4 regions of the Mesorhizobium sp. SEMIA396 genome follow, and region 3 is predicted to be linked to each of the others. Evidence: predicted binding sites of a transcription regulator. Region 3 holds the regulator's gene; each other region holds the start of a gene.
The links. The regulator LexA, encoded in region 3, represses DNA repair genes until DNA is damaged. The targets are predictions, from matches to a motif close to TGTTCNNNNTGTGTTCNG.
Positions count from the first base shown of each region.

Region 1: a site for LexA is predicted at 2,003-2,020, ahead of NP503_RS05185 (2'-5' RNA ligase family protein). Genes of this name have one in related genera too.
Region 2: a site for LexA is predicted at 1,410-1,427, ahead of NP503_RS04575 (ATP-dependent helicase). Genes of this name have one in related genera too.
Region 4: a site for LexA is predicted at 1,364-1,381, ahead of NP503_RS17200 (metallopeptidase family protein). Genes of this name have one in related genera too.

Region 1 covers NZ_JANIFC010000002.1:56,551-60,344, reverse strand. Annotated here, with positions in the region: gene NP503_RS05200 (helix-turn-helix transcriptional regulator) at 1-290, shown strand, start outside; gene NP503_RS05195 (SRPBCC family protein) at 287-766, shown strand; gene NP503_RS05190 (nuclear transport factor 2 family protein) at 860-1,213, opposite strand; gene NP503_RS05185 (2'-5' RNA ligase family protein) at 1,339-1,962, opposite strand; gene NP503_RS05180 (ABC transporter ATP-binding protein) at 2,246-3,331, opposite strand; gene NP503_RS05175 (cupin domain-containing protein) at 3,321-3,794, opposite strand, start outside.
Region 2 covers NZ_JANIFC010000001.1:933,066-936,859, forward strand. Annotated here, with positions in the region: gene NP503_RS04575 (ATP-dependent helicase) at 1-1,370, opposite strand, end outside; gene NP503_RS04580 (glucose/quinate/shikimate family membrane-bound PQQ-dependent dehydrogenase) at 1,622-3,794, shown strand, end outside.
Region 3 covers NZ_JANIFC010000010.1:263,199-266,992, reverse strand. Annotated here, with positions in the region: gene NP503_RS23915 (ComEC/Rec2 family competence protein) at 1-1,977, shown strand, start outside; gene lexA (transcriptional repressor LexA) at 1,971-2,711, opposite strand; gene kynU (kynureninase) at 3,120-3,794, opposite strand, start outside.
Region 4 covers NZ_JANIFC010000006.1:297,334-301,127, reverse strand. Annotated here, with positions in the region: gene NP503_RS17210 (DUF6504 family protein) at 1-361, opposite strand, end outside; gene NP503_RS17205 (hypothetical protein) at 303-1,340, opposite strand; gene NP503_RS17200 (metallopeptidase family protein) at 1,524-1,946, shown strand; gene NP503_RS17195 (hypothetical protein) at 1,954-2,379, shown strand; partial or broken gene NP503_RS17190 (metallopeptidase family protein) at 2,433-2,545, shown strand; gene NP503_RS17185 (GIY-YIG nuclease family protein) at 2,661-2,930, opposite strand; gene NP503_RS17180 (DUF1737 domain-containing protein) at 3,111-3,317, opposite strand; gene NP503_RS17175 (CoA ester lyase) at 3,368-3,794, opposite strand, start outside.

The sequences.
Region 1 (3,794 bases), on a different contig from region 3:
ATCCGACGCGGCGACGCGTGGTGGAGCGGCTGAACCGCAGCCCTGCCTCGGTCAGCGAGCTTGCCCAACCGTTCGACATGGCCCTGCCCTCCTTCATCGAACATCTCAAAATCCTCGAAGGTTGCGGGCTGGTGCGCTCGCAAAAGACCGGCCGGGTCAGGACCTATCAACTGGCGCCCGAGCCGCTGAAGCTTGCCGAAAACTGGCTGGCCGAACAGCGCACGCTGTGGGAGCGCCGCCTCGACCAGTTCGACGCCTATGTGATGACCCTCAAGGAGACAGAAAAATGATCTATCCCCTCAAGCCGGATCCCAGACTGGACCTCGTGCTGGAGCGCGTCATCGATGCGCCGCGCGAATTGCTGTGGCGCGCCTTGACGACGCCGGAGCACGTCAAGCAATGGTTCACGCCGAAGCCTTGGATGATCACCGACTGCGAGATAGACCTCAGGCCGGGCGGGCTGTTCCGCACGCGCATGCAGTCGCCCGACGGAACCGAGGTCAACGACCGCCATTGCTGCTATCTCGAAATCGTGCCGAACGAGCGGCTGGTGTGGACGGATGCATTGTTGCCGGGTTACCGGCCGTCAGGGGAACCCTTCATCACCGCTGTTATCTCCTTGCAGCCGGACGGCAAGGGCACGCGCTACACCGCCACCGCCATCCATCGCGACGAGGCGACCCGCAACAACCATGAGGAGATGGGTTTCTTCAACGGCTGGGGCACGGTGGCCGATCAGCTTGGGCAGTACGTGAAGACGATCTGATCTTCCCACATGACGGCCAGGACGTTGTCTTGGCCGTCATGCTTGTTTTCAACCCGGGAGCGAAGAGAGCAGTCTCCCGGTGGCATTTCCGCCTCAATAATAGAAGCGCTCTTCGGTGATCTTGCCGTTCTTGACTGTGTAGAGGCCAACTTCATCCATGGTGACGCGCTCGCCGGTGGCCTTGGGCGTGATGTCGAACTTGAAGCGCACCGCGAACTGGTCTCCGTTGACATAGGGGCCCTCGACCGAGCCGCCATGCACTTCGTTGTTCTCCTGCCACCACTGGCCCTTCTGCTTGAGAGCCTCCTTGCCATGGGAGATGGCCATCGGCCCCGCCATGGCTTCGAGACTGACGATATCATCGGCATTGTACTTCTCGGCAGCAGCTTCGTTATCGCCCTGCTTGAGCAGTTCGGTGAAATCTTTGGCAATTTCCGCGATGGTCATTTGTGTTCCTCCTGTCAGACGCACTGCAAATGGGGAACAGCTTGCTGGCCTGCCACCATTGCCGGCACTACAGCTGACAAGCCGTGTCAGGACGATTGATATAGCGGCTGTATGACGACGATTTCTCACATGCCGGCTAGGGAATCGTCCTGACCGGTCAATTGCCAGGTCGCCGGACATTTGTATTCACCCTGGTGGCTACGGATCAGCGAAAAACTCCGCACTGTCCAGGATATCGGCTCAACGATCCGTTCCCGCACTTTTGGAACGCCCCTCCTGTCGCGAAGCAGCGTGACATGTGGCTCCAGCGAGGTCGTGATGAATGGCTTTAGCGGGCTGTCGTCAATTACGGCAGAGAGCTTGCGCCAGAAGGCTTGCAAAGTCGGCGAATGGTCGCTGCTGCGAAGCACCAGCGCCCCGCCGCCGAAAGCCGACAGGCGGTCGAAGCAAACATCGAATGGTGTGGCTTGCATCAGCAAGCCGACATGGCGGGCGATCTCCACCACACGCTTCTGTTTGCCGTCGCCAAGGCCGATCAGGGATATGTGCATTTGATCGGTTGGCGTCAGCCATCCCCGCAATCTCAGTTCCTGATTGTAGTGCTCAGCCCTGCGCCGCAGCATGGCATTGACCGGGTCTTCAACGAGAAATCCGTAAAACAGATGCGGCTCCCGGATCGGGCTCTGTCCTTCAAATCGGAAAAAGGTCTGACCGTTCTTCGCGGTTCCGTATGAAAATTGCCCACTCACAACCGATCTCGTCCGGCAGATTGTATCAAGCCGAGAAGCTTAGAACAAAAAGGGAACGAATCAAGTGAAAACAAAACCGGCGCTAATGGTTTCCGCATCAGCGCCCGCAAGCTTAACGGCGGAGCAAGCATTTTCGAGCAGGGGCCGAACCCTACGATCCGTAGCCGATGATGCCCTGACCTCCCGAAAATCGTGGATCGACCAGTCGACATACCCCCGGCCGTTGACCGACGGCTTGTAGCCACCGCGCGGCGTGTGCTCCGGTTATTTAACGTCGACAAAATTAGCTTGGTAGCACCGGGCAGTTGGCACCACGGCGCAGGCTGATATGCGCCACGTCTCCGACGCTGAATTGGGAACCCTCGGCCTGGCGCGGCGCATCGATGACAACAGGCGCGCCCTGCCCGAGTTCGGCATGAAGGCGCAGCGTGCGACCGTGAAAGACGACGCTGTTGACGCGCGCCGGCGCGGTGCCGGGCGCGGCCTCGGTCATCGCCAGCAAATCCTCCGGACGCACGCCGATGGTGCGGGTGGCGCCCTCGGCAGGTGCCTCGCTAGTTTCAGAAATAGCCTCCAGCGGCAGGGCGCCGGCGGCGAAGCGCAGGCGATCGCCGTCTCGGCCGACGAAGCGCGATTGCAGGAGATTCATGGTGCCGATGAAGCTCGCCACAAACTTCGTGGCGGGCCGGTCGTAAAGGGTGGCCGGCGGCGCGATCTGCTCGATGCGGCCCTTGTTCATGACGACGATGCGGTCGGAGATCGACAGCGCTTCGGTCTGGTCGTGGGTGACCATGACGAAGGTGGTGCCGAGCCGCGACTGCAGCCGCTTCAGTTCAACCTGCATCTGTTCGCGCAGATGCGCATCGAGCGCCGACAGCGGCTCGTCGAGCAGCAGCACGCGTGGTTCGCAGACGATGGCACGCGCCAGCGCGACGCGCTGGCGCTGGCCGCCCGACAGTTCGGAGACGCGGGCGCCAAGCTTGTCGGCGAGACCGACCATGTCGAGGGCTTCGCCGGTTCGCTTTGCCTGTTCGGCTCCAGACAGTTTGCGCAGTGACAGACCGAAGCCGACATTTTCGGCGACATTCATGTGCGGGAACAGCGCATAATCCTGGAACACGGTGTTGACCGGCCGGTCGAAGGGCCGAAGGGCCGTGATATCGCGACCATCGAGCAACACCTTGCCGCTCGACGGGCTTTCGAAACCGGCGATGACGCGCAGGCTGGTGGTCTTGCCGCAACCCGACGGCCCGAGCAGCGTGACAAACTCGCCGCTGATAATGTCGAGGTCGACGGCGTCGAGCCCGACGATGCCGCCAGGAAAAATCTTCGAGACCGCCTGCAGCCGCACGAGTGGATCAGGCGCCATCGCGAACCTCGGACGGCTTCGTGGTGTTGACCCAGAGGATCTGGCAACGCTCGGTGCCCGGATTGCGGAAGGCATGCAAAAGCGTGCTCTTGAACGCAAAACTGTCGCCGGCCTTCAGCACGTAATTTGTCGAATCCACCACCAGTTCGACCTCGCCGGCCAGCACGAAGCCGAATTCATGGCCGGCATGGGCATAGGCCTCGGCCGTGCCGCCGCTGGCTTCCACCGTCACCAGCATGCCGGTCAGCGTCGCGCCCGGGGGTGACAGCAGCGCCTTGGCAATGCCTTCCGACTTCACCGGGATCTGCCGCCGCTTGTCGGCGCGCACGCAATAGAGATCGTTGGCCGCATCGTTGCCGTCGGCGATCAGCGCCGACGGCTCGATGTCGAGGGCGGCGGCGAGCGGCCAGATCACCTTGACGCGCAGCGAGGACATGCCGCGCTCGATCTGGCTGAGCGCCCC
Region 2 (3,794 bases), on a different contig from region 3:
CGCATCTGGAAGGACGCGCGGACCAGGATCGCCATGTCGTTGAGATTGTGCTTTTGCCGCTGGTAGGTCTCGATGGTATCGCCGACGGCGCGCGCTTCTTCCTCGGAATCCCAGGCGGCGTGGACATGCACCTTGCCGTCCTCCGGATCGTTCCGGTCGGTGAACAGCGTCTTGCCGAAGCGGCCCTCATTGTGGGCGATGAGGTGGGAGGCCGCGCCAAGGATGTGCGCGGTCGAGCGGTAGTTGCGCTCCAGCCGGATGATGGTGGCGCCGGGAAAATCCTTGTCGAAGCGCAGGATGTTGTCGATCTCGGCACCGCGCCAGCCATAGATCGACTGATCGTCGTCGCCGACGCAGCAGATGTTTACGGTGGCGCGGGTTTCGGCCGAAGAGCGCCCAATCTCCCCCCTAGAGGGGGAGATGTCGCCGGAGGCGACAGAGGGGGGCGCTGTCCCTCCAGCCTGTCGGCGCGAGGCGCCCCCCTCTGTCCTGCCGGACATCTCCCCCTCAAGGGGGGAGATCGGCTTGCCTTGAGGCCGCTGCGCCAGGAGGCGCAGCCACATGTACTGGGCGGTGTTGGTGTCCTGGTACTCGTCGACGAGGATGTATTTGAAGCGCTTGTGGTATTCCTTGAGCACGTCCGGATTGGCGCGGAAGATGCGGATCGGGTGGCACAGCAGGTCGCCGAAATCGCAGGCGTTCAGCGTCTTCAGCCGCTCCTGATAGGCCTTGTAGAGTTCGCGGCCCTTGCCGTTGGCGAAGGCGCGGGCGTCGCCCTCGGTGATGTCGGACGGGCCTTGTCCCTTGTTCTTCCAGCCGTCGATCATCTGGGCGAACTGCTTGGCCGGCCAGCGCTTGTCGTCCAGACCTTCGGCCTGGATCAGCTGCTTGATCAGCCGCACGACGTCGTCGGTGTCGAGGATGGTGAAGTCGGAGCGCAAACCGGCGAGTTCGGCATGTCTGCGAAGCAGCTTCACGCCAATCGAGTGGAAGGTGCCGAGCCATGGCATGCCCTCGACGTTGCCTTCGCCGATCAGGACGCCGATGCGGATCTTCATCTCGCGCGCGGCCTTGTTGGTGAAGGTCACCGCGAGGATCTGCGACGGGAACGCCTTGCCGGTGGCGAGGATGTGAGCGATGCGGGTGGTGAGCACGCGGGTCTTGCCGGTGCCGGCTCCGGCCAGCACCAGAACCGGGCCTTCGGTGGTTTCCACCGCCAGCCGCTGCTCCGGGTTGAGGCCCTTCAGATAGTCGGGTGCGTTGTTGTGTCCGCTGCGGGCAGCCATGGCGCGCGCGGCGATGCCCGACGGGGCCGTGGGCCGCGCATTGGGTTCGTCGAAAAAGGGCATGTCTTCGGAAAAGCCGGACATCGCCCCGAATGTAGTGATTCGGTGGGGAAAGACCAGAACTGTCTACGTTTTGTTCCGCTAAAGTGCCCGATTGCTGCCCACGCTCCCAGTGCGGTCGATGTTATCCCAATGGCGATGGACCATTACCGCCTGCGCTTGAGGCCCATGCTTGACAGGCGGGACCGTCGGGAGAAAGTTGTGCTTCGGGCAGCGACGCAATGCCGGGTTGCCATGGCAGCGCCGCAAAGCGCAACAGTCGAAGGAGTATCATCTTGGCTGTCACCATCACCTCCCTCATTCTTTTCCTCATCGGCCTGGCACTCGGCGGCGGCGGCATCCGCCTGGCGATGCTGGGCGGCAGCTGGTACTATGTCGTTGCCGGCCTTGCCTTCCTGATCGCCGCCTGGCTGCTTTACCGGCGCAGGTCGACTGCTTTGTGGCTCTACGCGGTGATCGTGCTCGGCACGTTGGCCTGGGCGGTCTGGGAAACCGGCTTCGACTGGTGGGAACTCGGGCCTCGCGGCGGCATCATCGTGCTTCTCGCTTTTTGGCTGCTGACGCCGTGGGCGAGGCGGGGTCTCGTCGGCCCTGACGGGCGCGCGCCGCTGATCCTTGCCGTGCTGGCATCATTGGCCGTCGCCGGTTATTCGATGACTTCGGATCCGAAGGATATTGCCGGCGAACTCGGCACCGACAAGGTGGTCGCCAACGCCAATCTCGGCAATGATGTGCCGGCCGGCGAATGGCACTATTACGGCCGCACGCAGTTCGGCCAGCGCTATTCGCCGCTCGACCAGATCACACCGGACAATGTCGCCAAGCTGCAGCCTGCCTGGACCTACCAGACCGGCGATGTGAAGGGTCCCGACGATGTCGGCGAGACCACCTATCAGGTGACGCCGCTGAAGATCGGCGACACACTCTACATCTGCACGCCGCATAATTTCGCCATCGCCATCGATGCCGCGAGCGGAAAGGAGAAATGGCGCTTCGATCCCAAGGTCAAGCTCGACAAGGACCGCCAGCACCAGACCTGCCGCGGCGTGGCCTATTACGCCGATGCCGCCGGCGCCGCCGGGCAGCCCTGTGCGACCCGCGTCTATCTGCCGACCTCGGATGCGCGGCTGATCGCGCTCGATGCCGCCAACGGGCAGATCTGCCCGGCTTTCGCCGAGGGCGGCACGCTGAACCTTCTGACCAACATGCCCTATCCGAAGTCGGGCTATTATTACTCGACCTCGGCCCCGCTGATCTCAGCCGGCAAGATCATCGTCGGCGGCGCGGTCAACGACAATTATTCGACGCAGGAGCCATCCGGCGTCATCCGCGCCTACGACGCTGCCACCGGCGCGCTGGTGTGGAACTGGGATTCCGGCAATCCGGACCAGATAACGCCGCTGCCGGCCGGCCAGACCTATACCGCCAACTCGCCCAACATGTGGTCGACGCCGAGCGCCGACGAGAAGCTCGGCCTGCTCTACGTGCCGCTCGGCAACCAGACGCCGGACCAGCTCGGCGCCGGGCGCAGCGCCAATGTCGAGAAGTTCTCGTCGTCGATCACCGCGCTCGACCTCAACACCGGGCAGGTGCGCTGGGTGCGGCAGACCGTGCACCACGATCTCTGGGACATGGACGTGCCGGCGCAGCCGAGCCTGATCGACATCACCAAACCCGACGGCACGGTGGTGCCGGCGCTGGTCGGGCCGACCAAGCAGGGCGACCTCTATGTGCTCGACCGCCGCACCGGCGAGCCGGTCATTGCGGTCAACGAAGTGCCGGCGCCCGGCGGCGCGATCGAAGGTGACCACACATCGCCAACGCAGCCGGTCTCCGACCTTACCTTCATGCCGAAGCCGCTCACCGGTGCCGACATGTGGGGCCTAACCATGTTCGACCAGTTGGCCTGCCGGATCGAATTCCAGGGCCTGCGCTATGAGGGTCGCTATACGCCGCCTTCCGTCCAGGGCTCGCTGATCTACCCCGGCAACTTCGGCACCTTCAACTGGGGTGGCGTCGCCGTCGACCCGGTCCGGCAGGTGCTGTTCGGCATGCCGACCTATCTGGCGTTCAAGTCGGAGCTCATTCCGCGCGATCAGGTGCCGCCACCGGACGAAGGGCGCGGCAGCGAGCAGGGGCTGAACCGCAACGAGGGCGCGCCCTATGCGGTGGTGATGGGACCGTTCCTGTCGCCGCTCGGCATTCCTTGCCAGGCGCCGCCCTGGGGCTATGTCGCCGGCGCCGATCTCAGGACCGGCAAGATCGCCTACATGCATCGCAACGGCACCGTCTACGATATGACGCCGCTGCCGCTGCCGCTGAAGGTCGGGGTGCCGGGCATTGGCGGGCCGATGATCACCGCTGGCGGCGTCGCCTTCCTGGGGGCGGCGGTCGACGACTATCTGCGCGCCTACGACCTGACATCGGGCAAGCAGCTGTGGCAGGCGC
Region 3 (3,794 bases):
TGGCGTGCGGGCACACAAATGTTGGGCTCGGAAATCTCGACGCAGGTGACCGGCCGCGTCGTCTCGCTCGACCGGATGGAAACTGGCCGTATCCGGCTGACCATCGACGTGACGTCGACCGCAAGACCGAAACTGCGCTATGCGCCGGAACGGGTGCGGCTTTCGGCACGCAAGATCCCGGCTGACGTGACCGCAGGCTCCCTCATCACTGGATATGCCAAGCTTTTGCCGCCGACTGGGCCGGTGCGGCCGGACAGCTATGATTTCTCCTTCGACAGCTATTTTGCCGGCATCGGCGGCAGCGGGTTCTTTCTCGGCAACCCCAAGCTTGTCGTCAGCGACGGTGGCGACATGCCGCTGCCGGCCCGAATTTCCTCTAGCGTGGAAAATGCCCGCGAGGCCATCGCCGACCATATCAGGGCGAGCGTCGGCGGCGCCGAAGGCGAGATCGCCGCGGCGCTGATCGTCGGCGTGCGCGCCGGCATTCCCGATGACATCAATGAGGCGATGCGACGTACCGGCATCTACCACATCATCTCGATTTCGGGACTGCACATGGCGCTGGTCGCAGGCACCATCATGGGCTTGCTGCGCGGCGCCTTCGCCTTGTTTCCCGACTTTTCCGCGCGTCGCCCGGTCAAGAAGTATGCCGCCTTCGCCGCACTGTTCTCGATCGCGGCCTATCTCATCATCTCTGGAGTCGTCGTTGCCGCCGAGCGCAGCTTCATCATGCTGGCGGTGATGCTGATTGCCGTGCTGTTCGATCGAGCAGCACTCACCATGCGCAATCTGGCGATCTCGGCGATCGCCGTCATCGTGGTGTCGCCGCATGAGGTGGTCGGCCCGAGTTTTCAGATGTCGTTCGCCGCGACCGCGGCTCTGGTCGGCGCCTATGCCGGCTGGGCCGATCACCGCGCGGGAAAAGCAAGACCGCCGCCCCCAAAGCGATCCATGCCCGGTTTCCTGACGCGAAAGTTCGTGCTCGCGGCAACCGGCCTTGCCATGACCTCCATCATCGCCGGCAGCGCCACGACGCTGTTTGCCATCTGGCATTTTCAGCGTGTGTCGCCGCTCAGCCTGTTCGCCAATCTGGCGGTTATGCCGATCGTCACCGTCGTCATGTTCCTGGCTGTCGCAAGCGCGCTGCTGATGCCTTTCGGATTGGATTGGCCGGCCCTCTACCTGATGGGCAAGGGCCTGACGGTGATGATCGCCATATCGGGTTGGATCTCCGAACGTTCGCCTGTCGATGGGGTTGGGCTGATTTCGCAGCAATCTGTCCTGCTGGTGACAATTGCCCTGGTCATCGCGACGATGGCGACAACTTGGCTGCGGCTCGCTGCTCTGCCATTCGCGCTGGCAGGCTTGCTGACCGTCTCGGATACGCGCACGCCGGATGTGCTGATCTCGGAAGACGCCCGGCTGGTGGCGTTGCCGATCGGTGGCGGCGAGCTTGCCGTCAGCCGGGAACGGCCGAACGAATTCACCGTCGACAACTGGAAACGCGCCCTGACATCAGAAACCATCGTCGTGCCAGAGGTGTTCGACAAGAGCGATGGGCAATTCGACGTCGCGGACGCCGTTGAGCTACCGCCGGGATCGCCGTTCTATTGCTCCTCAGGCGTTTGCGTGGCCAGGCATATGTCCGGTGCGATCATTGCCTATGTCGAGGACCGCAAGGACACCTGGAAAGCCTGTGGCTTCGCCGAGCTGATCGTCATCAATGACGCCACCGCCTATGACGCCTGTCACAATCCGCTGGTTCTCGTCATCACCAAGCGGCAACTGGCTCGCAAAGGCAGTGCCGCGGTCTTCTTCGATCGCCAATCGGCGACCACGCCGGCGACAATCAGCTTCGCGGTGAACAGCCCATATCGGCCCTGGCACACGCAACGCAAATACTCTCGTGAGGCGAGGGGGCTGGCACCCTTCAAGAAACCCGAGAAGCCAGCGGCCAACCCGCAGCCGCCTCAGTAGCGGCGGATGAGGCCGACGAGCTTGCCTTGCACCTTGACCCTGTCTGGGCCGAAAATACGGGTTTCATAGGCCGGATTGGCGGCTTCGAGAGCGATGGAAGCGCCCTTGCGGCGGAACCGCTTCAGCGTCGCTTCCTCTTCATCGACCAGCGCCACGATGATCTCGCCGGGGTTCGCCGTGTCGGCATTACGGATGATGACGGTGTCGCCGTCGAAGATACCGGCCTCGATCATCGAGTCGCCCTTAACCTCCAGCGCATAGTGGGCGCCGCCCATGATCATGTCCGGCGGCACCGAGATCGAATGCGTCTGATGCTGGATGGCATCGATCGGCACACCGGCGGCGATACGGCCCATGACCGGTATCGACACGGCGGAGACCGCATCGTCATCATTGCCGGGCGAGGGCATCCGCGAAGGCGCCGGCTTGATCTGCCGGCCAAGGGCACCACCCTGACCGAGACTGCCCTGGATGACGCTTGGCGAAAACTTCTTTGCCGCGTTGAGGCCGGGCGCGATCGAGTCCGGCAATCGCAGCACTTCCAGCGCGCGTGCCCGGTTGGGCAACCGGCGAATAAAGCCGCGCTCCTCAAGTGCGGTGATCAGCCGATGAATCCCGGATTTGGAGGCAAGGTCGAGCGCCTCCTTCATCTCGTCGAAGGATGGCGGAATGCCGCTCTCCTTCAGGCGTTCATGGATGAACATCAGCAGTTCATGTTGCTTGCGTGTCAGCATGGCGGCCCCCAGATTACCTGAAACCAGAATCGAAAAACAAACCCAGAACAAACACTATCTGTTCCAGTTGTGTTCTGCAACCGTTTAAAGTTTAATGAATTTGTTAAGGCTGCTGAAATTATTTGGGCTTGCCAGCGGGTCGCGATCGACAGGCGCCAACCACGGCAATGCGCCTGCTCACATTGAAACCATTATGGTTAATGACCTGTGGCTCATCCTCGACCCAAGGCTTGGCATCATCTGCCGATCGACCTCCACAAGGGACGCTATCAATCTTCGGGACGTTCGTTTGCCGTGAACGAAACGGAGCCAAAACGCCAACGTCTGTTGGCATTTGTGGCTGGAATCAGCCCTCCGTCATCTGCCGGGCAGTGAGGGCGGCGACGGCAAATCGCGGGGATCGTTGCGTCAGGTAACGGCTTCCTTGACGGCGAAACGCTGGTCCTTCCATGCGCCCGTGCGCAGAATGTCTTCTAGCACTTGAACCGCCAGCCACACATCCTTGTAGCCGATATAGAGGGGCGTGAAGCCGAAACGGATGGTCGATGGCGCGCGAAAATCACCGATGACGCCGCGCTCGATCAGCGCCCGCATGATTTGATAGCCGTGATCGTGAAGGAACGACACCTGGCTGCCGCGCCTGGTCGCGTCGCGGGTGGTCTCCAGCGTGAGGCCATAGGCGCCGCACTTTGCTTCGACGAGCTGGATGAACAGTTCCGTCAGCGCGACGCTCTTTTTTCGCAATGCCGCCATGTCGACGTCGTTCCAGATGGCAAGCGCGCCTTTGAGCGCCCGCATCGACAGGACCGGCTGGGTGCCGCACAGAAAGCGGCGGATACCGGTGCCGGCAACATACCCCCGTTCGAAGGCAAAGGGCCGCGCATGGCCCCACCAGCCGCTGAGCGGCTGGCTGATATCGCCGTGATGGCGCTGCGCGGCATAGATGAAGGCCGGTGCGCCCGGACCGCCGTTGAGGTACTTGTAAGTGCAGCCGATGGCGAAATCGGCATTTGCGTGATCGAGCTCGACGGGCAGGGCGCCGGCGGTGTGGCATAGATCCCAGACGATCAGCGCTCCGGCCGC
Region 4 (3,794 bases), on a different contig from region 3:
CCCAGGCCGCGCCAGGCGTCGCGGCAAGCCCGGCTCGGACATCGAAACCCTGATGGAAGAAGCGCGACAGGATCTCGTCCAGCATGGCGCGTTCGCCGCCGAACAGATGGGTGCAGCCGGTGACGTCGAGAAACAGACCGTCCGCGCCATCCAGCGCCACCAGCGGGGTGTAGCGGTCGCACCAGTCGGCAAGGCCTTCGAGCAGACGGCGGTCGGCTTCCGGATCGGCCTCGACGATGTCGATCGACGGATGCATGGCGCGCGCATCGGCAATGCCCATGTCGCGCTTCAGGTGCAGCGCCTCAGCCCGCTCGTCGAGGGCCGAGATGCGCTGCGCGTTGCGGTCGCGATGGCTGATCACGAGCGGCGGGTGAGAGAGGTGATCCGACGGCCGGGAACGCCAGGACCGCCCCAGACGCTGGCGCAGGATCCTTTCCGCCGCCAGATAGGGAAACCACAGGGACAGGATTCTTTGTCCGGTCTCTTCCCTCGCTCCTTTTTTCGTCGCCCCATCTTTCGTCGAATGCGCGTTCATCGGGGTTCCACTCCAGTGTGAATTGTCCAGGCAGGGCTGTGCGGCTCTTGCCGATGGTGAGGGCGAAGGCCGGGCGGCCGATCGAGCCGGCCAGCGGCCCGGCGATGGTGTCGCGCGGCACCGCCGGCGCCGAGGCGACGATGAGGCGGACAGGGGCGGCCGTCGGTTCGGGTTCGGCCGCCTGCCGCAGCAGGAACACCGGCCGGCCGGCCGCTTGCGCCCTTGCATGCAGCCGGCGTGTCGCGGTCAGGTCCAGCCGCTGCGGATTGCCGCGGATTTCCAGGATGACCGCGGCGAGCGCTGTCATCCGGGCCGCCTCCTCGGCGACCCACAGCGCATCGACAAGCCTTGGCGCCTCGGAAAACAGCAATTGCTCCGGCTCGATGCCGAACGAGGCGTGAAGCCCCCTTGCATAGGGAAAGCCGGCCTCGCGGAAAATCTCCGATGTGCCGATCCACAGCACCGGCAGCCCCGGCGTTTGCTTGAGGATCAGACTGGTGAGCGACAAAGCGAAGCCGGCGACGGCCCCGGCATCGCGGGTTTGCGTGCCATGGATTTCACTCAGGGCGGCCTTCGGCAGGCCGCCGCTCAGGGCGGCGTCGAGGCGCTCGACACCGATAGGCAGAAACGCATCCGGCAACGCCGCGGCAATGCCACGCCGGACGATTGTGAGATCGGTGTTGGCGTCGGCGTGAAGGGGCGCGGCGGCCGGCGCGGCCAAGCGCTCGGGCAGCGTTCCCTCGATTTTCGCGATCTGGCGGCGCAGGGCAAAAACAGTCTCCCGCGCCACGGCGGTCATCGCCATGACGGTCAGCTTCCACTCACAATTGTTCCTGTTATGTTCCCTATAGATTCCAGAGGGGGACCCAGGAGTCAAGCAGAGTCATGGGGAATTTATTCCTCTCGGCAGGGATGGCGCAGGCGCATCGGCCCGTTCATTTGCCGATTCCGGTGCGAAAGCCTATATGCCGGGATCAAAGGACAAAGCATGGCCCGCATCTACAAGACCCGCACCTGGCACGACGAACTCTCGCCCTCGATGGACGAAATGGAGTTCCTGGCGCTGGAGGCGTATGCGCATCTGCCGGAGGATTTTCGCAAGCTGACCGGCGAGATCGTCATCCAGATCGCCGAGTTCCCGACCGACGAGATCATGGACGACCTGTCGCTGGAAACGCCCTTCGACCTGCTCGGCCTGTTCGAGGGACGCGGCATCGCCGAGCGCTGGAACCCGCAGACCGGCGAAGGCCCGAACCGCATCACGCTCTACCGCCGCGCCATCCTCGATTACTGGTCCGAAAACGAAGAAACGCTGGGCGACATCGTCACCCACGTGCTGATCCACGAGATCGGCCACCATTTCGGCCTGTCGGACGATGATATGGAGAAGATCGAAGAGGCGGCCGAGTAGCACTCAGATGACGGAAGCAGAATTTGCCGACCTGATCGATTGCAATTGGCCGTACCACGACATTTCACAAAGCCGGGAACTGATCGCAACCGCCATCGGGATTTCGCCGAATGCCGCTTTCCTCGCACTTAGTGAGCTTTGCCATCTGCCCGCAAGTGCTGCCATCGAACCGGCCACTCTCGTTGCCCTGGTCGATTTCTGGCTATCCGAATTCGACCACCCGATGGCACCTATGACAGCGGAATGCGCGATCTCCATGATTGAACGCAAGCGGTTGCCGGTTCCTGAAATCCTTACGAGAATGGATTCCGTCTCCGGCTATCCCGGTCTCCTTGCAGCGCTATCGATCCTCTATTTCGGCTGCGATGACGTCGAGGGCCGCGCAGACGCACGGTTCAACGAAATCAGAGCCGCCTGGGAAAATCTGGCGTAGCTGGTTACTGATCGACCAAGCGCTGTATTCGGCCCTCATTCCTGACCGTCGATATCCTTGACTACTGGTCCGAGAACGAAGAGACGCTGGGCGACATCCACGAGATCGGTCACCATTCGGCCTGTCGGACGATGATATGGAGAAGTTCGAAGAAGCGGCCGAGTAGCCCCACACCTTCGTCATCCTAGGGCGGAGCAAGGAGCGAAGCGACGCGGCGCAGACCCTAGGATCCATGCCGTGACGGCGATGCTATGCTCCGGCGGTGCAAGAAACCCGAGCGGCTACCAGCCGGTTCCACGAAAGAGCTCGAACCACTCCGGATTGGCCGTTTCGATCAGCTCGATCTTCCATTGTCGAGGCCAGCGCTTCAATGACTTCTCGCGCTGGATGGCATCGGTAATGTCGAAATATTCCTCGTACCACACCAGCCGCTGTACGCTGTAGCGACTCGTGAAGCGCGAGCCCTGGCCGGCCTTGTGCTCAGGCATTCGACGGCCGAGATCGTTGGTGACGCCGATATAGATGGTGCCGCGGTTCTGACTCGCGGTCATATAGACGTAGCCGGTCGTGGTTTCAGGGTAGCGAGCGTTGATGCGCGCACAAGCGCCATTTTGATCCGCCGCATTCTACGGCCAATGTCACGGCATGGATCCTAGGGTCTGCGCCGCGTCGCTTCGCTCCTTGCTCCGCCCTAGGATGACGAAGAAAGAGAGAGTCCTCAGCGCTGTCCCCTACCAGTCACTCAGCTTGGTATCGGGCCCGTATTCCTGGCCGTCGACATCCTTGACCACGGCCTGGCCGCAACGCATCGTCTTGGCCTTCTTGTCGTAGGCATAGGTCGGCGAGCCGAACAGGTGCCAGCCCTTGTTCAGCGCCGCCGTCACCTTGTGGCAGAAGCTGGCATCGTCCGGGCCGGACAGAAAGCGGTAGAGTTTCATTGTTCAGTCCTGTCGTGAGTAGCCATAGCCCGCTCGCATCCATCGAGCATTTATGCCCCGATGGCGGCTGCCTTCGCCAGCAGTTTTTCGGCCTGCGCCAAGTGCAGGCGCTCGACCATCCTGCCGTTCAGCGCGATCACGCCCTTGCCGGCATTCTCGGCGAGCGCGAAGGCTTCCTTCACCGAGCGCGCCTCGGCCACGGCTTCCGCGGACGGTGCGAAGGCACGGTTGGCGGCTTCGATCTGGGCCGGGTGGATGAGGCTCTTGCCGTCGAACCCCATGGCCGCGGCTTCCGCGCATTCATGGGTGAAAGCGCCGAGGTTGCGAAAATCGTTGGAGACCCCGTCGAGCATGTCGATGCCGCCGGCGCGCGCGGCCAGCACCATCTGCATCAGCCATGGCACGAGGTAGCGTCGGTCAGGCGTTGCCAGAATGCCGGTCTCCTTGACCAGGTCATTCGTTCCGGCAACGAAACAA